Regions from separate parts of the Kurthia sp. Dielmo genome, predicted to be linked through region 1. Evidence: riboswitches for the same ligand, from Rfam matches in the RefSeq annotation. Region 1 holds a riboswitch; each other region holds the start of a gene.
What was found. A riboswitch is a leader RNA that binds a small molecule or an ion and turns the genes downstream of it on or off. The one in region 1 is predicted to bind S-adenosylmethionine.
Positions count from the first base shown of each region.

Region 2: linked by a shared signal. The riboswitch ahead of KTHG_RS05620 (cyclase family protein) and the one ahead of metA (homoserine O-acetyltransferase MetA) in region 1 are both predicted to bind S-adenosylmethionine.
Region 3: linked by a shared signal. The riboswitch ahead of metK (methionine adenosyltransferase) and the one ahead of metA (homoserine O-acetyltransferase MetA) in region 1 are both predicted to bind S-adenosylmethionine.

Region 1 is NZ_HE578957.1:280,720-288,011, forward strand. Features, by position in the region: gene KTHG_RS06280 (patatin-like phospholipase family protein) at 1-46, opposite strand, end outside; gene metA (homoserine O-acetyltransferase MetA) at 215-1,162, opposite strand; SAM riboswitch class I at 1,232-1,337, opposite strand; gene KTHG_RS06290 (sigma-54 interaction domain-containing protein) at 1,404-3,023, opposite strand; gene KTHG_RS06295 (amino acid permease) at 3,134-4,531, opposite strand; gene KTHG_RS06300 (aminotransferase class I/II-fold pyridoxal phosphate-dependent enzyme) at 4,939-6,099, shown strand; gene KTHG_RS06305 (hypothetical protein) at 6,123-6,335, shown strand; gene KTHG_RS06310 (hypothetical protein) at 6,336-6,725, opposite strand; gene KTHG_RS06315 (acetylornithine transaminase) at 6,934-7,292, opposite strand, start outside.
Region 2 is NZ_HE578957.1:134,015-141,306, forward strand. Features, by position in the region: gene KTHG_RS05580 (hypothetical protein) at 1-72, shown strand, start outside; gene KTHG_RS05585 (MaoC family dehydratase) at 79-393, shown strand; gene KTHG_RS05590 (SDR family NAD(P)-dependent oxidoreductase) at 398-1,138, shown strand; gene KTHG_RS05595 (energy-coupling factor ABC transporter ATP-binding protein) at 1,132-1,887, shown strand; gene KTHG_RS05600 (energy-coupling factor ABC transporter ATP-binding protein) at 1,872-2,417, shown strand; gene KTHG_RS05605 (energy-coupling factor transporter transmembrane component T family protein) at 2,648-3,391, shown strand; gene KTHG_RS05610 (CHY zinc finger protein) at 3,404-3,721, shown strand; gene KTHG_RS05615 (NAD(P)H-dependent flavin oxidoreductase) at 3,718-4,683, shown strand; SAM riboswitch class I at 4,738-4,838, shown strand; gene KTHG_RS05620 (cyclase family protein) at 4,921-5,667, shown strand; gene KTHG_RS05625 (dicarboxylate/amino acid:cation symporter) at 6,377-7,292, opposite strand, start outside.
Region 3 is NZ_HE578957.1:696,843-704,134, forward strand. Features, by position in the region: gene qoxA (cytochrome aa3 quinol oxidase subunit II) at 1-885, opposite strand, end outside; gene KTHG_RS08300 (phosphocarrier protein HPr) at 1,614-1,886, shown strand; partial or broken gene KTHG_RS21795 (GGDEF domain-containing protein) at 1,925-2,314, opposite strand; gene metK (methionine adenosyltransferase) at 2,614-3,807, opposite strand; SAM riboswitch class I at 4,046-4,159, opposite strand; gene pckA (phosphoenolpyruvate carboxykinase (ATP)) at 4,583-6,169, shown strand; gene KTHG_RS08325 (hypothetical protein) at 6,257-6,703, opposite strand; gene KTHG_RS08330 (alpha/beta hydrolase family protein) at 6,707-7,292, opposite strand, start outside.

The DNA of each region.
Region 1 (7,292 bases):
TGGTGCGGAATGTACCCCCTTCTAAAATCAAACTCGTTTCGTTCACTGTCGCCACTTCCCTTATTTTTCTGCCTATTTATCGTACACTAAATGTGAAAAACTGTCATATTGTTTTCGTATAAATATGCTTTTCATTTTTGTCCATCAAAAAACACTTCCAAAGCTTGCCTCCTGAAAGTGTCTTTTTCTGTTCTCTTTTTAGTTTTTCATCTATTTATAAACAGGAAGACGTTAGCGAATGATTTTCACCTTTGTCTACCCAATCATATGGCGTTTCTTGGTATACATAGTAATTTAACCAGTTTGAGAATAATAAATGCGTATGTGAACGCCATGTATTACGCGGTTTTTTCGTTGGGTCATCTTCAGGGAAATAATGTTTTGGTAGTTCTGGATTTAAGCCCCGTGCGACATCGCGCTCATACTCTAATGCTAGTGTATCCGCATCATATTCTAAATGCCCGGTCACGAGCACATGACGTTCATCTTTTGAAATCATTAAAAAAGCACCTGCTTCATCTGATTCGGATAATAATTCAATGTCTGGATGATTTTTTACCGCTTCCGTTGATATCGATGTATTACGCGAGTGCGGTGCTGGGTAAATGTCGTTAAAGCCACGAAGTAGTTTCACAGTGCTATCATATACTTCATGGTCAAAAATACCAGAGCACTTCGTTTCAAGTGGGTATTTTCCAATGCCATAATAATGATACAGTGCTGCTTGTGCGCCCCAACAAATATGCATCGTTGACGTCACATGCTCCTGTGCCCAGTCCAAAATTTCTTTATGCTCCTCCCAGAAATCGACCTCATCAAACTCAAATAATTCGATGGGTGCACCGGTGATGATCATACCATCATACCGATCTTTTTTGATTTCATGAAATGTTGAATAAAATGTTTCTAAATGTGATTTTGACACATTTTTTGACTCATGTGTTGCGGTATTTAAGAACGTGACATTCACTTGTAGTGGTGTATTTCCTAATAAACGTAACAGCTGTAATTCTGTTTTTTCTTTTTCAGGCATTAAGTTGAAAATTAAAATATTTAATGGACGAATATTTTGGCTCTTTGAGCGCTCCTCCTCCATAACGAAAATCTTCTCTTCTTTTAATCGTTCTGTTGCCGGTAAATATTGTGGAATGTTAATTGGCATGTTCCTGAACCCCCTCAAATTCGTAAAAAAAGCCCTTCTTAATAAAAATAAGAAGGGCAATTTATCCGTTTCTTATCTTCCAAGTACAAAACTTGTAGGAGTTAGCACCTTTCTACTAGTGTAGAGGTTGCTGAAGCGTCGTCGGGCCTTTTCCCTCGGCTTCTCTTGATAAGACTATGCAGTTTCAGTTATCATAGCAAAATTTCAAATACTTTGCAAACTTTTCTGAAAAAATAGAATATTATTCATAGGATACTTGTTTTTCGAGCTGGTATTTTTGAATCTTACGCACAAGTGTCGACTGATTACAGCCTAATGCCTTCGCTGTTTGACGAATGCTAGGGTATTGTCCGAGCGCCTCTTTAATCACTTTTCGCTCAAAGGCATCCACTTGATTTTTTAGTGTCTGATTCTGATCATAAATAGGCGTTTGTGTGAACGTATCATCGACCAACGGCACTGGATTATGCTGTTGATACTCCGGCTTTTGAAATTCTCGCTGAATGTATTGCAGGGTAATGGTCGACTGCTGCGTTAATAAACTAACGCGTTCAATAAAATTTTTCAGCTGACGAATATTTCCCGGCCAATAATACTGCGTAAGACGGTCGACTGCTGCTTCCTCAATCGTACGCTCAATGCTATATTTCTCCATTACTAAATGTAAAAATCGGTATGCAAGCGGTGCAATATCCTCCTTACGTTCACGCAGTGGTGGAATACGTAGCGGAATAATATTTAAACGATAAAATAAATCCTCGCGAAATTCACCGCGCTGCACCATATCATATAAATTACGATTCGTTGCGGTAATGATCCGCACATCCACTGGAATCGGTTTAATCCCTCCTACACGGGTGATTTCTGATTCTTGTAATACGCGTAGTAGCTTTACTTGTAGCGATAATGGCATCTCGCCAATTTCATCGAGGAAAAGTGTACCTCCAGAGGCAAGTTCAAAAAGACCAGGTTTCCCTGTTTTATTCGCCCCAGTAAACGCACCACCCATATAGCCAAAAAGCTCCGACTCTAATAAATTTTCTGGAATAGCACCGCAATTGACCGTAATCATCGGCTTTTGTGCACGGTGACTTCGCTGATGAATTAATTTCGTTAATTCTTCCTTACCTGCACCTGATTCCCCCGAAATAAGTACCGTCGAATCGACGTTGGCAATGCGTGTGGCTTTTTCAATCACTTGGCGCATCGCTTTAGAAACAGCAATCAAGCTCGTTGAAGATTGTTGCTTTAATGCTTCAAGTTGTTCCTTATACTGTGCACTCTGTGACTCTAAGCGTTCAATCGTGCGCTCCATGTCACGTAGTTCAGTCATTTCACGTGAATTGGCGACAACATATTCCACATTGCCCGCCTCATCAAAAATCGGTAGCGCCGTTACTAATACGACATGTCCATTGGCGAATGTTTGCACGATGTCTTCCCGCTTTTTCGATTTTAGCACTTTCATGGTCACCGACTCATTCATAATGCCGCGTTCAACAAATTCCATCACTGGTAAATAGCGCGCATCGACCTCAAACATCTTGCGATCGGCCTCATTTTGAAAAACGATAATGCCATCTGAATTACAGATTGTCAATCCATCACTAACCGAGTTCAACACATGTTCGATAAATTGCCACGATGTCGTCATCTCTTTATCGTGAATAATAAATAAATACGATGCTTCAAGTTCAATAATATGTACAAAGCAATGTTCTAAATCCAAATAGGTTTGTTGTTCTATACGGAATTGTTCAATAATCTCTGCATATTGCTGCGGTGGCTGCTCACTATTACTAGAAATCCACTGAAACTGGTGATCGGTCAAAATATACGTAATCATTTGTTTTAATTCCATCGACAATCCCCTCCGAAGCCTAGCTTAACATGAACATTGTGGAAAAAAAAGCACTTGTCCGCATGAAAAAACAGGAATCCCCCAGTAGGAATTCCTGCCATTTCCATAAGCTATTCTACATCTGCATTTCGTGTAGCATTTGCAGTCGTAAGCGTTGTTTTCTTCAGGCGCTCACGTAGGAAGAAGCTACCAACGACGAAAATAACGAGTATCGTACTCATATAAAACTGGGCCTGCAAGGATGAAATGAACATCTGACAAAGATACACACCCGCAAGCATCGCAATCGTGACATACGTTAAATACGGGAATAGCCACATTTTAATCGCAAGTGGCTCTGTTTCCATTTTTTCATACTGTTTACGGAAACGAATATGTGCGACCGCAATAAAAATATACACGATAATCATTAAGGCACCAACTGCATTACCTAAGAAGTAGAAAATAACATCTGGCGAAATAAAGTAAAGAATGGCACAAAAGTATGCGACAACCGTACTGCCAATGATTGCAAATGTTGGTGCACTGCTTTTCTTCGATAGCTTCATGAAAATCGCTGGTGCATCACCTTTTTCAGCCATACCAAGTAACATACGTGAACTTGTGAAAATCGCAGAGTTCATTACGGAAATAAGTGATGTAAAAATAACAATTTGCATTAGCTGTGCAGCCATCGGAAGACCGGCCATTTCTAAAATGTTGGCGTATGGCGCTGCTAGTAGTTCCGTGTTATTCCACGGAATAATACAAATCATAATTAATACCGAACCAACGAAGAACAATGCTAAACGATAAATAACATTATTAATAGCACGGACGATATTACGCTTTGGATCCTCTGATTCACCCGCTGCAATGGCGGCTACCTCTGCCCCGCAAATAGAGAAAATAACGAATACAATCCCTGTAAAGATTGGTAGCACACCATTTGGCGCAAAACCACCTGCCTCTTGTATAAATGCAAAGCCATTATGTTCAAACGTCGGTAACACACCAAAAATCATTAAGGCGCCGACTACTAAGAACACGATGATAGCCCCTACTTTAATAAATGCTAACCAGTATTCAAATTCACCAAATGTTTTAACGGAGTATAAATTAATGGCTGTTAGTAGTAGCGTAATCCCTACACTACCGACCCATACTGGAATCGACGGTACCCATGAATGCAGCATGCCACCAATAACGGCCGCTTCTAAACCTACAATGAACACCCAACTCGCCCAGTACAACCAACCAACTGTATAACCTGCCCAGCGGCCAATATAACGACTTGAATACGCTGCAAACGAGCCATTCTCTGGTTTTGTTGAAGCCATTTCACCAAGCATTCGCATAATGAAGACAATGATTAGACAGGCCAATATGTACGAAACGATTGTAGCTGGTCCTGTTGATATAATGTTTTTCCCTGTGCCGACGAATAGTCCTGTTCCGATAATCCCACCAATTGAAATCATCGTGATGTGACGTGTTTTTAATGTTTTGCCTAATTCTACTTGCGCCATATTCCAACACCTCCATATTTTTCCCTCACCCTTTACTATGCAATTTTCGTGCCAACTTTTAAAATCACCGAAAGCGCTGTTAGAGCTTCACTTTTAAAGCAATCCTACATTTCATTACAAGCATAAAATGCAATTTTTGTTGCAAAAACGCATCATTTTTCGCGAAAACTACCTATGTTTCAATGAGATAATTATCATCCATTGTCGTTATGTATTAAATATGCTGTTTTATACTTTATTTTTATTTTCCCCTTCTAAACAAATGACTATTTACCATATCATTACTTGAATACGTAAAAACTAACTAGCGCATTGTTTTTTATCTATTTAGATAATTGTGACATCTTTTAATTTCTTTATGCTAAACTTGTTCTATACTATACTGACAGCAAAGGATGTGCCCACCCATGAAAATTGAACGTTCCGCACTGATGACAAAATTTCCGAAAGCGATTTTTGGTGACTTAAAAAAAGCTTCAAAAGAAGCGGCTACTACCGGTCATCAAATCATTGATTTAAGTCTTGGTAGCCCTGACCTACCACCAGACGAAAAAATTCGCCAGGCATTAGCACATCATGCGCTCGCTGAGACTTCGTATGGCTATACACTAGGTGGCATTCAGGATTTCAATGAGGCCGTTGCACGCTATTATAAACGCCGCGTGGAAGTCACGCTTGATGCATCTACACAGGTCTTACAGACGATGGGCTCTCAAGAAGGTCTTGTACATTTACCGCTCGCTTTTTGTAACCCCGGTGACATTGTCTTAACGACAGATCCTGGGTATGTAGCGTATGAAGCTGGGATTCATTTAGCACAGGCTGAGCCCTATTATATGCCGTTACGTGCTGACAATGCTTTTTTACCCGATTTACAGGCAATTCCTGAGGATGTTGCACAGCGCGCGAAATTACTGATTTTAAACTTACCTGGGAACCCGGTACCTGCGATGCCTTCTATCCGCTTTTTTGATGACGTCATTGCCTTTGCAAAAAAATACAATATTATCGTGCTACACGATGCGGCCTATTCTGAATTTTATTTTGATGAAACGGCGCCAGTGTCTTTTCTACAAGCAGCTGGTGCCATCGACGTTGGGATTGAGATTAATTCGCTATCAAAAAGTTTCAGTTTAGCGGGCGCACGTATTGCCTATATCGTCGGCAACGCAGAGATTATTGCGATTTTACAGCAATTAAAATCCAATTTAGACTATGGTACATTTGAACCGATTCAGCGCGCAGCTATCGTCGCACTCGATAACGCAGAAGAAATCACAGCGCGTCTACGCCAAACATTTGCAGCGCGACACCATGTTTTATCACAAGGGCTTGCGGCATTAGGATGGGATGTTGTACCATCAAAGGGTGGGATGTTCGTCTATGCGAAATATCCGCAGCAAACGCTAAATGATATTGAATTTGCCTATGAAGCCATTGCCAAAATAGGTGTCGTTGTCGTTCCTGGATCTATTTTTGGCATGTCAGGTACAAATTATGTCCGTATTGCACTGGTGCAGCCTGAGAATGTAATTCGCGAAGCATTGAGACGTTTTGCTACATTATAGATTAGTCAAAGAAGGTGTCTATCGTGAAACAACATGAACCTACAGAGGAAGAACTTCAAAAAATCAATGAAGAAATCGAGCGTGAATTTTTAGAAAAAGGTGAGGAAGCCTTTTCAGACGAAAAAAAAGAAGAGGATGCAAAAGTCCCCTTCTTCTTCGTTGTGATGCTTATTATTTTATTCGGTATTTTATTACTAAAAATCGCCCTCGTTGCAATCGGATTTTTCAATTCCTAATTAACGCAATGTTTCATAATGCTCCACAAGTTCAATTTCATGTGGTTGCACATATTTACGATAATGATTCAGTCCAACAGATTCAAAATGATATAAATGCGCGGCTAGGCTATCGTCGGTTTCAAGGCGATAGCTTTTTTTAATTTCATCATAATAAACTGCGTACAATTCTCCGTTGTAACGTGCATGTGTATCGATTGTATAAAGGCGATCAATATCATCAAGTGCTACTTCTTTTATAAAAAAGTCCGTTGAAATAAATTGTTTCACACGATAAAATCCGTCCAGTAAACTTTCGGCCTCATGTGATTTCAACACGACCATGCCATTATGCTGTGTCGTAACTTCATATTCTGCACCATTATAGGTTGCAAATTTTCCTTTTTTCACATTCACCACTTCCTTTTACCGATTTTTCCCCGAATTTTATCAAAACGAAACAAAAAAAGATGCTTATCTCATAGATAAGCATCTTTTTTCGTGTAAGACAACTAATTCAATAGGTCCCTGTTCCTATTTGGTCAATTGAAATCACTATTATTATAAGAGGTTAATGCTAATGAATTGTGGTTCTCGAAGCACATTAATTCATATGAAACTATCCTAAAATTTCTTTTAAAATCGCAACCGCTGCATCGATTTCTTCATTCGACACCGTTAGCGGTGGTAATAGACGCACTGTCGTTTCGCCAGCACCGACTAATAATAGCCCTTTTTCTTCGGCCGCTTGAATCACCTCTGCTACCGGTAGTGGTGATTCGATGCCCAGTAGTAAGCCCATGCCACGTACTTGTAAATTTGGTAGTGCTTTTGCAAGTTGTTGCTTTGCATAGATTGATTTCGTTTCGACATCCGCTAAGAATGCTTGGTCAAATACAGTATCAATAACTGTTTGCGCGATATGTGTCGCCATTGGATTACCACCGAATGTCGTGCCATGTGTCCCCGGACCAAAGC
Region 2 (7,292 bases), 150 kb from region 1:
CAATTAACGGTTGCGCTCTCACGTAATAAACAGGTTGTAGCAACCGTTGTCATGACATTGATGAAAGGATAATTAAATATGGAATGGCTAATTACACGTCAAAAAGTTCAAGCATTTTCGGCGTTAAGTGGTGATGATAATGCCTTACATCATGATGCAACCTTCGCTCAACAACTAGGATTTGAGCAGCCAATTGCACATGGTATGTTATTAATGGCACTTGCAGAAGGCGCATGGCAACAGCGTTATGAGGTTTATCCAACAACAATGCGATGTCAATTTGTCTATCCAGTGCCTATTCCATCAGTGATTACTGTACGATTAACAAAAAAAGAAATACACGCTTATAATGCAGAACAACTCGTTTTGCATGTAGTATTTGAGGAGGAATGACAGAATGATTTTTATTACAGGTGCTACGCGTGGCATCGGCTTCGCTCTTGCAAAACAGTTTTCGCAGGAGCCTTTAATTTTACATGGATCATCTGAACAATCGATTGCTCCCCTTCGTGATTTATTTCCACAAGCGCTCTGTCTAGCTGCAGATTTTTCAAATGAACTGGAAATTCAAGAGATGCTACGACAAATTAATCACTATACAGATACATTAACGGCAATTATTCATTGTGCAGGAAATACTAAAGATAAACGTGCGACTAATATGACATTAAAAGACTTTAATCATGTTTTTCATGTGCATGTGACGAGTTTTTTCCTTATCACAACCGCCTTACAACCGTTATTAAAGCCAATGAGTGACGTGCTTGTTATGACTTCAACAGCTGGTTTATTCGGTTCACGAGGACAATTAAACTATAGCGCAGCAAAGGGCGCTCTAACAATGATGACCTATACGTTAGCAGCAGAGTGGAAACCAGAAAAAATTCGTGTCAATGCGATTGCCCCTGCTGCTTTAACTGATATGACGCGTCCTGTAATTGCCTACTATAAACAGAAAAGTGAACAGCAACAAATTCCGTTCCCTGATTTTTGGCGTGTGGGGTCAGCAGACGATGTAGCCTACTTTGTTAAAAAATTAGTTGCACGGACAGATTTTTTTACAGGTCAAGTTTTTGGCGTGAATGGTGAGAAGTATACGCGCTATGCTGCACACATGGTGAGGTGGTCCCCGTGTTAACCGTTGAAAACACTACATACTATCATACGCCAGGGCATGGTATCGAGAATCTCTGCTTCACCGTTTACGAGCAAGATTGTCTCGTCCTACTCGGAGCGAACGGGAGCGGGAAGTCAACGGTCCTATCGTTACTTGCAGGCCTTTTAACGCCACAATCTGGGAAAATACTGTATGAAGGTAATCCAGTTAAGCCAGGGGAAATCGGGATTGTCTTTCAGCATCCTGATGATCAGTTTATTACGACGTCAGTCATGGATGAAGTTATTTTTGGATTAGAAAATTTACAAGTGCCACGCGAGGAAATGACTGCCCGCGCTTATCAGGCATTAGATGAGGTTGGTATGCGCTGGGCTATAGAACGCCATCCAATGACGCTTTCTGGTGGCGAAAAACAACGTGTTGCATTAGCAGCTGTGCTAGCGATGCGCCCGAAAATTTTACTATTAGATGAAGTGACCGCTATGTTAGATTCCCATGCACGTAGTGATTTTTACACGCTACTAAAAACATTAAAAAAACGCTATACAATTGTTATGACGACGCATATTGTTGAAGAATATTTATTTGCAAATCGCGTTTGTTACTTGCAAAATCATCGTATCGTATTTGATGGAGACTTACCTACATTTGCAGCACATTATCCGACATACGCAATGCCTTTTATCATTGAATTTCAAAGAACGTGTCATTTACCGATTTGCATTCAAACGTATGAGGAGTGTGTTAAACAAATATGGCCATCACTTTAAAGAATGTTACACTAGAGCGTTCATCACATGTTATTTTACGCGATGCTTCATTTCAATTTTCTGACAATAAATGGACGGCGATAGTAGGAGAAAACGGAGCAGGGAAATCAACGCTATTGCAAGCCATTCAACAATTTATACCGATACAGCAAGGATATATTCATCTAGACGGGAAAATAGGTTTTTTATTCCAACATGCAGATCAACAATTTTTCGAGTCAACGGTTGAGAAAGAATTACGTTTCGCTCCACGTCATTTTGGATGGTCTCGTGAAAAAACAGATGCAAAGATAGCGGAAGTGTTAAATCTTGTACAGCTAGATGCATCTATTTTACCGATGTTGCCTTATCAACTTAGTGGGGGACAAAAAAAGCGGTTAGCACTTGCTCTTGTATTTATGATGGAGCCAACTATTTTGCTAGCAGATGAACCAACAGCTGGACTTGATCCAGTGCAACGCGCACTAGTGCTGTCGATTTTGAAAAAAATGGCAACAGCAAGGACATACGATTCTTGCGATTACTCATGAATTAACGGATGTGTTAACTTTTGCAGATGATGTTTTGTTGATGGCTAAAGATGAAGCCCCTCAACTGTTTGAAACGGAGCAATTTTTCTTTGAGGTTCCAAAACGAAAAGGAGTTTATTTTCCACCACCTATTGCGATGTTTCACTTAATAGAACAACGCTTACAATCTCCGCTGCCACGCGCACGTTCAATGCCCGCACTCATCCAAATTATGAAAGAGGCGATACCTAATGGAACAAGTTATTCAATATGTAGCACGCACGTCCATTCTACATCGTCTTGATCCACGGACTAAAATAATAGGGTTAAGCTTTCTATTAATCGGTTTCACCCAAATTCACGAGTGGATACAACTTGTTTTTTCGGCATTCGTAGTCGGCTTGTTATATCATTTTGCACAAATCCCTTTTAGCTATGCGCTACATTCAATACGCCCATTACTTCTAATTTTATTGCTGACGTTGCTTTATCATAGTATGTTTTCAGGTATAACCTATTTAGCAGGATTTTTAATGGGCCTACATTATGTCCTTAAGCTTTTAATGATGATTTTAAGTGGCGTTTTATTAACAGCGACTACCAAACCACTTGAGCTTGCACTTGGACTTGAAACAATGTTGCGCCCTCTTGAAAAATGGCGTATTCCTGTTGGCCAATGGGCATTAATGATTGTTCTGGCATTACGCTTTTTCCCATTAATTATCGAAGAATGGGAACGGATTCGTCTAAGTCAACAGGCGAGAGGCATCACAATAAAACGGTTTAGACAACGGTTGTATAGCCCAGTGCAACAAGTGATTCCGCTACTCTTAGCACTCATTACACGAGCAGAACGTTTAAGCATTGCGATTGAAGCACGCGGATTTCGACAGGGGTTTAATCGAACACATTTTCATCTTCTTGCTTTTCAAAAAAAGGATGGTTATTGCATTTTATTTCCAATATTTGTATCAATCATTGTATTATTATTATAAGGAGTGACAATTATGAATCTTCGTGGTCAACTTGTAGATGAGCAAACACGCTGCGTCCACTATCATACAGCAAAGGATATTATCGCTATCAAAATGAAATGCTGTCATACATATTATCCATGCTATCAATGTCATGAGGAGGAAGCAGATCACCCGATTACGCGATGGACAAAAATGGAGTGGGATGAAAAGGCAATTCTTTGTGGGCGTTGTCATGAAGAATTGTCGATTGCGACCTATTTAGCACATGATACATGTCCACATTGTCACGCTGCATGGAACCCTCGTTGTGAGGGGCATTACCACTTGTATTTTGAAATGGAGGAATGACGATGAACACACGGATTACAGAGCTTTTTGGAATTCAACTACCGATTATTCAAGGCGGCCTAGCCTATCTGGCCTATGCTGATTTAGCGGCTGCGGTTTCAAATGCGGGCGGATTAGGTCAGGTTACGGCGTTAAGTTTACCTAATCCGGAAGCACTGCGACGTGAAATTAAGCGTACGCGTTCACTGACGGATAAGCCTTTTGGTGTCAATTTTGCGATGGGGATGCACGGAACAGGTTATGAGGCGTTTATACAAGTAGCGATTGACGAGAAAGTGCCGGTTGTATCCATTACAGGTGGAAATCCCGCTACGGTTTTAGCGATGCTAGAAGGAACGGGTATTAAAAAGCTCGTACTTGTGGCGGGTGTGCGCCAAGCACAAAAGGCAGAGGAGCTTGGCGCCGATGCCGTCATCGTCGTAGGTCAAGAAGGCGGCGGCCATTTAGGACGTGATGACTTAGGCACAACGGTCCTTACACCACGCGTCGTTGATTCGGTTTCGATTCCTGTTATTGCTTCAGGTGGTTTAGCGGATGGTCGTGGTCTTGCGGCAGGACTTGCGCTCGGTGCGGAGGGTATTGAAATGGGCACGCGTTTTATTGCTACAAAGGAATGTGTCGATGCTTCGGACTATTACAAGCAACTGTTACTCGATAGCACAGAGCAAAATACTGTCGTCGTTAAACGTTCGATTGGTGGTCCTGCACGTGTTATTCATAATGCTTTTGCGGATGAAATTTTAGCCATTGAGCAACAGACACCGACCTATGAGGCATTAAAGGAACATATTAGCGGGCAAGCGAATCGCCGGTTAATCCATGATGGTGAGGAGAATGGTATGGCCTTTGCTGGACAGGTCATTGGCTTGATTGATGATGTGCCTACTGTGGCGGAATTATTTGCGCGCATCGAAGCGGAATATAAAGCAGTAGTAACGCGTTTTTCAGAAATTTCAAAATAATACTTGCAATTCCTAGCGGATTACTTTAATATAAGTATCAACAACTAAATCACTTTCTTATCAAGAGCGTTGGAGGGACTGGCCCATTGAAGACGCAGCAACAGACATTTCGTACTGTGCTAATTCCTGTAGCATCATTTGCTAAAAGATGAGAAGAGAACGGCATCCCATTCGACACCAACCTCTTCTTATCGAGAAGAGGTTTTTTTGTTACTTAAATCGAAAGGGAGATGAGGTATGACAACCACACAGCAATCGATTCAACAGGCACTATCACTTTTAAAGGAGCGTACATGGGTGGATTTAACGCATAGCTTTAGTGCCGATACCCCCCGCTTCAATGCCTTCTCGCCGCTTGAGAAGAAAACGTTATTCGATTATTCAGCAGGCTTTTTCGCACAACAATTTACCTTTGCAGGACAATATGGCACGCATATTGATGCGCCAGTTCATTTTGTTGAAGGCGGCCGCTATTTAAATGATATTACGTTAAAAGAGCTTGTCTTACCGCTCGTTGTCATCGACGTTTCAACAGACGTCGCAAAAAATCCTGATTTTACGATTACCGTACGTGAAATCCTGTCATTTGAGGAACAGTACGGGGAAATCGATAGCGGCTCATTTGTCGCACTACGTACCGATTGGTCAAAGCGCATTGATGATAGCGAGGCATTTAATAATAAGGATGCAGACGATGTGGCTCATACGCCAGGATGGTCTGTTGAAGCACTCCGTTTCTTATTTGAAGAGCGACACATTCGCGCAGTCGGTCATGAAACATTTGATACGGATTCAAGTGAAGAATTTTATAAAAATAAAGCGCTCAAGGCAGAGCTTTATGTGTTACAGCAAGATGCTTATCAGATTGAGTTGTTGACGAATTTAGATCAATTACCCGCTAAAGGCGCGGTCATATTCAATATCGTCGCAAAACCTGATAAAGCAACAGGATTTCCGGTACGCTCATTTGCGATACTACCGTAGCACTCATTCGTGCAAGACTCATTTGTCGCTAAAAAGAGGATGGATTTTTCCATCCTCTTTTTTATTTGCTTCATTTGAAATGGACGAAATCTTCAGGAAGCGGGTTTTGGCTACGACATACTTAAAAATATGTGCCAATTCAGGACAATGGTCCGGTAAAATTTAAAACGTTTACTAACGATACCGCGTAATCTGTCAACAAAAACTGTTATTCCACGCCATCGTCAAAAATCATTATTATTTTCAACGCCCGAAAAAGGGCATTTTACGCTAGAAAGGGGTCTCTAAGGGTTCATTTTGCATAAAAAAGTACCGTTTTAGAGCGCTTGAAATACTATACGAACGAGCATCTCACATTATTTATTCAAAAAACGACAATCCGTACTGTGTAGCTCATTTATGCAGCTTGCTATGTGTGAAAATGTCCCTTTTATGCCTTAAAATACGCAAAAAACCCCCGCTAGAGGACCGAAATATGCCTGTTTTTACAAATGACTTGTACAAACTAATAGTAGTTATCTGCTTAGCTTTAGTAATTCTATATGTTTTTTCGTCATTCAATCAAATGCTTATTACATTTATAGGTGCATACACATATGAATGACACTTATTAAAAAATATGTCGTAGCCAAAAGCCGCTCCTTGGGCATCTGACGATTTTTTGCGAACAAAAAAATGGTCCTGCAATGTTTGCAAGACCATTTATAACTTAAGCATGTTCGTGACGCAAGCGCTTTTCTTCTTTTAATTCAGCGACGAGGACATCATGCTGTTTCGGATCGTATTCGTTTTCCCATTTCGCAACAACAACGGTTGCTACCGAGTTACCGATAATATTTGTAATGGCACGTGCTTCTGACATGAAGCGGTCAACACCAATTAAAAGGGCAATCCCTGCGACTGGAATCATTGGGAATGCGGCAAGTGTTGCAGCAAGGGTAATAAAGCCAGAGCCGGTTACACCAGCAGCCCCTTTAGAAGTCACCATTAAAATCAGTAGTAAATAAAGTTGTTGCCAAATGGATAGATGTACATCATATACTTGTGCGATAAACATTGCGGCCATTGATAAATAAATGGCGGTACCATCTAAGTTAAACGAATAACCTGTTGGTACAACAAGACCGACAACTTGTTTTGAACAGCCGAAGCGTTCTAATTTTTTCATAATGAGTGGTAGGGCAGATTCAGATGAAGAAGTCCCTAAAACAATTAATAATTCATTTTTAATATAGCTCAGGAATTTGAAAATATTGACGTTTGCGGCATATCGTAATACGAGACCTAAAATGACGATAACGAATAATGCCATTGTAATGTATACGCCAAGCATTAATTTTCCTAAGTTCCATAATGAACCCATACCGAAGTTGCCGATTGTATAGGCCATTGCACCAAATGCAGCAAGTGGTGAGAATTTCATTACCATCCCAACAATTTTGAAGAAAATTTGAGAGGCTTGCTCGCATAATGTAATAACTTGTTTCACTGGATCACCGATAGAAGCGGCTGCAAGGCCGAAGAATACCGCACAGACAAGCACTGGTAGTAACTCACCGTTCGCAATTGCTCCAAAGAAGTTTTCTGGTAACACACTCATAACGAATGCTTGAATACCATGATCT
Region 3 (7,292 bases), 420 kb from region 1:
ACCAGTTTGATCAGCTTTAGATTTGTTGTAAGACTCTGCATTCATCATATCGTGGTGAGATGCTGGAGCTGGGCTGAATGATAAGTGAGTAGAAGAGAAGCTTTCGCGGCCAACGTGGGCTGCGTTAAGTAATTCGTTGAACTTTTGTTCTGTTAATTCAGGCTCAGTAGATTTTACATCTTGAGTCCATTCGTCGAATTTAGCTTGTTCCATAGCTTGTACTTCGAATTGTTGTGCTTCGAAGCCAGGACCGTTGAATAAGCTGTTACGTCCGAAGTATTCACCTGCTTCATCTGCAGCTAGGTGAATTGTTGTAGTCATGTCACTCATAGCATATTTTTGACCTGCTAATTGTGGTACCCAGAAACTTGTCATCATACCGTAAGAGTATAGACGGAATTCGATTGGGCGATCTGTTGGAATGTTCACATAGTTAACTGTTTCAATATTTTGTTCAGGATAACTGAAGTGCCATTTCCATTCAGAAGAAGATGCATAAATTACTAATGGTTCAGTATTTGCGTAATCTTCTGTTTGTGGATTTTCAACCTTTTCTAATGACCAAATTGTTACAACTGATAAGAAAGCTACGATAACGATTGGAATAGCTGTCCAAACGAATTCTAGTTTACGGTTACCTTCTTCAAAAGGAGGTTCGTAATCAGCTGGTAATTTGCTTGCGCGGTATTTTACTAATACTACTGCAAGGATAATGTACACAGCTAAAAGAATAATTACCATTGTAGCGATCGAAATTAAGATGGTAGTCGAAAGTGTACGAGCGTTCGGACCTTTCGCGTCAAATACCATCAATGGTTCACAGCCAGATAAAACTAGAGCCATAAACGCCATAACAATCGGCAAGATTAGTACTTTTTTTCTCATGTTGTACTCCCTTCTAAAACAACTATTCTACATACGTAGAATGCTGAATGGATATTGAAGTGTGTCCCCCGATATTTAGTTTGTAAGGTACAAAATAAATATGTGTGAATGCGCAGGATGATCGAATTTGTGTCCTAAATCCCCCCCAAAGCCAGTGCCTATACCTCGATTCCCTTATAATTGCAGTTCAATCAAAAAACATAGAATCAGATAGTATGTACCCTGAAATCAGGAAGTTTTAGGAAACCCAAGCTCACAAACCCTTCGCGTAGAAGTTATCAACCTCCATTACAATTCATTTTGAATTATAAACCTAAGTATACGGTAAAAAAATAGAAATATTGTCATTTTCACATTTTCTTTAAATGTTTTTGAACGTTCTGTGTACACGTTTTCAAAAAACCATTCTTTTTACACTTTTTGTGATACTTTATATTCGTTTTATATCCTTTATTTTCTTTTATTTGATAAGTTCAAATACTTTGACTTTAACTTATTCGTTAGTTCTTTTATAAGGTCAGATCGGACTTTATAAAAGAACGTAGTTTATTGCTATAAAATGAGATGCTATCTTAATAAACTGCCACAAATGTTACTAACATAGCATTAACACTCTAAAAGCTTAATATGGTATTCTTTAAAAGACCACTACATAATTTAAAAAGTGGTGATATTTGAACGGTTGTCCTTTATAGCAACTATTTAAAATCCACTAAGGAGGAATTTATATGATTTCTAAACAATTTACAATTACAGCACCCGAAGGTTTACACGCACGTCCAGCAGCAGAGTTAGTAAAAGCTGCTTCAAAATTCCAAGCAGACACGACACTTGTGTTTGATGGCAAAAACGTTAACTTAAAATCAATTCTTGGTGTTATGTCACTTGGCGTCCCAACTGGCTCTGAAATCTCAATCAATGTTGATGGCTCTGATGAAGAACTTGCTCTTCAAAAGCTAGAAGAAACATTCACAACATCTGGCCTTGGTGTAGCGAAGTAATAATTCACACTATTATAATAGAAGAAACCTTAAAAACGTTATAACCTTTTTAAGGTTTCTTTTTTATATTCTTGAACATATAATCGGTTACGGCCATTTTCTTTTGCTTGATATAAAGCCACATCTGCTTGCTTAAATAATTGTTCTAGCGTACACATCTCCTCATTTGTATAGCAAGCACCGATACTAATTGTCATATGAATGCTCTCCCCTGTTCTTCAAATAGCAAATTCTTTACTTATCACAAACTCCCTTAAAACATCTAAATCCTCTTGAATAACCTCTAAGCGATGCGGTATTAATAAAATAAACTCATCTCCCCCGTATCGAATGACATCAATATTTTGCTTTAGCTTCCATTGTACTGCTAATGAAGTTAGCCATTTGATTGCCTGGTCACCTACTAGATGACCATATGTATCATTCACTTTTTTAAATCAATATCAAAAATGACGAAAATATAATTTTTAACTTGCCATTTTTCATCTAATTACTCTTCATCAATAGACGATTTTTTATATCTATTAAACGGTCCTTATGCAATTTTCATTCGAATGCGGTGGTTGTCATTTAAGAAACCTTAAGTGCCTTATTCAAGCGGTCTTCATTCATAATTTGTTTAGTTAATGAATCAATTAATAATATTTGATAATAAGGCGTATTACGCTTTTGCTGACTATATTTATCCATAAAAAAAAGGCTAGTTTCCTAGCCTCATAAAAAGAAATTAGTTAAAACGAGCTTTTAATGCTTCTGCTTTATTTGTTTCTTCCCAAGGAACATTTAAATCTGTACGACCAAAGTGACCGTAAGCAGCTGTTTGTTTGTAAATTGGACGACGTAAATCAAGCATTTTAATAATGCCTGCTGGACGTAGATCAAATAATTCGCGAACAGCTTCTACTAATTCAGCTTCTGAAACCGTACCTGTACCGAATGTATCAATTGAAATTGATACCGGTTGTGCAACACCAATTGCGTAAGCAAGTTGTACTTCTGCACGGTCCGCAAGACCTGAAGCAACAATATTTTTCGCAACGTAACGAGCAGCATAAGCGCCTGAACGGTCAACTTTTGTTGCATCTTTACCAGAGAATGCACCGCCACCATGACGTGCATAACCACCGTAAGTATCTACGATGATTTTACGTCCTGTAAGACCTGCATCCCCTTTAGGTCCACCGATGACAAAACGGCCTGTTGGATTGATAAAGTATTTTGTTTGTTCATCTAATAATTCAGCAGGAACAACTTGTTTAATAACATGCTCTTTCATATCTGCTTGAATTTGCTCTAATGTTGTTTCTTCATCATGTTGTGTAGAAATAACGATTGTATCCACGCGTACTGCATGTTGTTCTTCATCATATTCTACTGTTACTTGTGTTTTACCATCTGGACGTAAATAAGCTAACTCACCTGATTTACGAACTTCTGTTAGACGACGAGATAATTTATGTGCTAAAGAAATTGGTAGTGGCATAAGTTCCGGTGTTTCATTACAAGCGTAACCAAACATTAAACCTTGGTCACCCGCACCGATTGCTTCAATTTCTTCATCTGACATAGAACCTTCACGTGCTTCTAATGCTTGGTCTACACCTTGGGCAATGTCAGGTGATTGTTCACCTACTGCAACAAGTACAGCAAGATTTTCCGCATCGAAACCATATTTACCGCGAGTATAGCCGATTTCAGCTACTGTATCGCGAACGATGCCTTTCATATCTACATAAGTAGATGTTGTTAATTCACCTGTTACTAGTACTAAACCTGTTGTAACAGTTGTTTCACATGCAACACGTGCATTTGGATCTTTTTCTAAAACCGCATCTAAAATTGCATCTGAGATTTGGTCACAGATTTTATCTGGATGTCCTTCTGTAACACTTTCTGAAGTAAATAGTCGACGTTGAGCCATTGTATGGGTTCCTCCTATACGAGTTCGATAGATACGGTACTCATTATCCGTGTAGCACCTATTATATAGAAGAAACTTAAAAAATGAGCTGTTCTCCTACGATGCCAGCCAGCCGAAGCTGCTTTTACACGAGTATTATAGAAAGTGCCATTGGCGATTGCAATGACAATCGAAAATAAAAAAACCCTTTTCTCATAATGTTTAATGAGGAAAGGGGTAATTTCGTAAGCACCTTTCACTCTTATCGTTCAAGGAAAATCCTTGCATCAGATTAGCACCAACGCATGCTGTGAAATACATGCAGGTTGCCGGGTTTCATTGGGCCTGACCCTCCACCAGCTCGGGATAAGAGTATCCGTTCAATTTCCAATACTAATAGATTCTATTATGAAAGTCAATCATTTAATAGCTCTGTTAAATACATGACCTATGCTATCTCTAAAATTATAAAATATTGGTCATACACAATCGTATATATGATATTTTTTATGGATAAGTATAACCTAATAAAATTATTTAATACCTGTTGTAATACAGAGCCTTAAAAAACTTATTTACAACAACTGTTATATACAATAAAACAGAATAATGCTGGTTCGAAACACCTTTTACTTCCTTTAACCATTTTGTCATATTTAAATAATTTTTATAAAAAATGATGTATTAATGTAGACTATTGATTTTAATGTGTTATACTAATTCCATAATTAATTAAAAAAAAGCCAATAAGGCATACTAAATAACATATAAATTTTAAAAAAGGATGGTACGACACATGAATTCAGTAGAAACTGCGAATGAATTAACAGAACTATTAGCTGGTCAAAATATTAAGGAACAATTATCAGTAGCACAATTAGTAGAAAAAGCGACATCTCGTAATGAAGCAATTTTAACTGCTGACGGTGCTGTTCGTGCTTTAACTGGTAAATACACTGGTCGTTCTCCTCGCGATAAATTCTTCGTTGAAGAAGATTGCTCAAAAGATAAAATTGACTGGGGGAAAGTAAACCAATCAATTTCATCAGAAGTATTTGATAACTTATATAAAAAAGTAGTAGATTACTTAAAAGCAAAAGAGGAAGTATTTGTATTCAAAGGTTTTGCTGGCGCTGATGAAGATTCTCGCTTATCAATTCGCGTTGTAAATGAATATGCTTGGCATAACCTATTCGCTCACCAATTATTCATTCGTCCTTCTCAAGAAGAGCTTGCTAACCATGTAGCAGACTTTACAATCGTTTCTGCTCCAACATTTAAAGCAGATCCTGCAGTAGATGGTACAACTTCAGAAACATTCATCATCGTATCTCTTGAAAAGAAAATTGTTTTAATCGGTGGTACTGAGTACGCTGGCGAAATGAAAAAATCAATCTTCGGTATCATGAACTACTTATTACCAGAACAAGGTATCTTCCCAATGCACTGCTCTGCTAACGTTGGTGCTGAAGGTGATGTTACATTATTCTTCGGTTTATCTGGTACTGGTAAAACAACTTTATCTGCAGATGCAGATCGTAAATTAGTTGGTGATGACGAACACGGTTGGTCTGATAAAGGTATCTTCAATATTGAAGGTGGCTGCTACGCAAAAACATTAAACTTATCAGCTGAAAAAGAACCTGAAATTTTCAATGCCATCCAATTCGGTACAGTACTTGAAAACGTTGTAGTTGATGAAGCAACTCGTATTCCTAACTATGATGATGCACAATATACACAAAACACACGTGTAGCATACCCAATTCAAAATATCGATAATATCGTTGATCCATCAGTTGCAGGTCATCCAAAAACAATCATCTTCTTAACTGCAGATGCATTTGGCGTATTACCTCCAATCTCTAAATTAACGAAAGACCAAGCAATGTACCACTTCTTATCAGGTTTCACTTCTAAAATCCCTGGTACAGAACGTGGTGTAGTAGAACCTGAACCAGCATTTTCTACATGCTTCGGTGCTCCATTCATGCCATTACATGCTACAAAATATGCTGAAATGTTAGGCCAAAAAATTGACGAGCATGAAGCAAATGTATTCTTAGTAAACACTGGCTGGTCTGGTGGTCAATATGGCGAAGGTAGCCGCATGAAACTTTCTTACACACGTACAATGGTACGCGCTGCAATCAATGGTAAATTAGATAATGCATTCAAAAAAGAAGATAAATTCTTCGGTCTACAAATTCCATCAGAAATCGATGGCGTACCATCAAATATCTTAGATCCTCGTAACGTATGGGAAGACAAAGATAAATATGATGCAACAGCTAAAAAATTAGCTGGTATGTTCCACGAAAACTTCAAGAAATTTGGTACTGTCGCTGAAGGCATCCTAAAAAATGGTGCACCTCGCGTCTAATTTCTTGAAGAAAAACTTCGATTGACAATCAAAAAAATCATCTAAAAAAGAGCCAGAGAGTAATTACTCTCTGGCTCTTTTTATTTGTTAGTCTTGCTCATCCGGTACAAATTTCACGTCCGCTTGATGCTGATTAAAAAATTCAACGATATCTTCTGCATCACCGCGTGTTAATCGGTTAAAAGATATTTCGCGACCATAATCATGAAGCTCTAAGCCTTCTTTACCCGCAACTTCATGAAAGAAAAGATTAAACCATTTTAACTTACTATCAAACGCCGCTTCTTCTGCAAAAAATCGACGTGTACGTTCATTTAAATCAATTTTAAACTCCTTTACAAGTCCTTCTGAACGCATTAAATTCGTATAGTTTTTTAATTCAGCAATTGCTGTTGTTTCTTCATTCCAACATTGGATTGTGACATACGAAAACTTATCGGTGAAATATAGCCATAAGTGATGCCAATACCAATAATTTGTATCAAAATCTTTTGTACGGTCAACGGGTGGTAATTGAATATGCACATAGCCCATCTGTTATCCCTCCTGTTGTTTCATCCAATCACAGGCATCCGCAACTACTTGACGGTTTGCTGCAACCGGAAAATAATGTGTATACTGCTCTTTATACCATGTTTCATATGATTTATGAGCTACTTTTAATGCCGCTTCTAATCGCTTCGCATGTACAATCGGTACATTATCGTCTTGTGCTCCGTGAATGATTAATACTGGACAGCTAATCTCATTGACACGAAAAAGCGGTGTACGCGCATGATATGCTTCTGGCATCTTCGTTGGTGTACCACCTACAACACGTTTTAGCATACGACGCATATCAACACGTTCCTGATAGGTGAGCGTCATATCTGAAACACCACCCCAGGTAACAACTGACGTGATATCGTGTCGTAAAATCGCTGTCCACAGTGCCATGATGCCTCCTCGAGAAAAAGCGAATACATGAACGCGTGTCGTTGAAAATTGCTTTAAAACCTCTACACCATGCACGGCATCAAAGCGGTCAACACCGCCAAATTCATCGCGTCCTTCCCCACCTCGATTTCCTCGGTAATACGGTGCAAATACAACTAACCCCTGTGCAGCAAATTCTGCGATACGT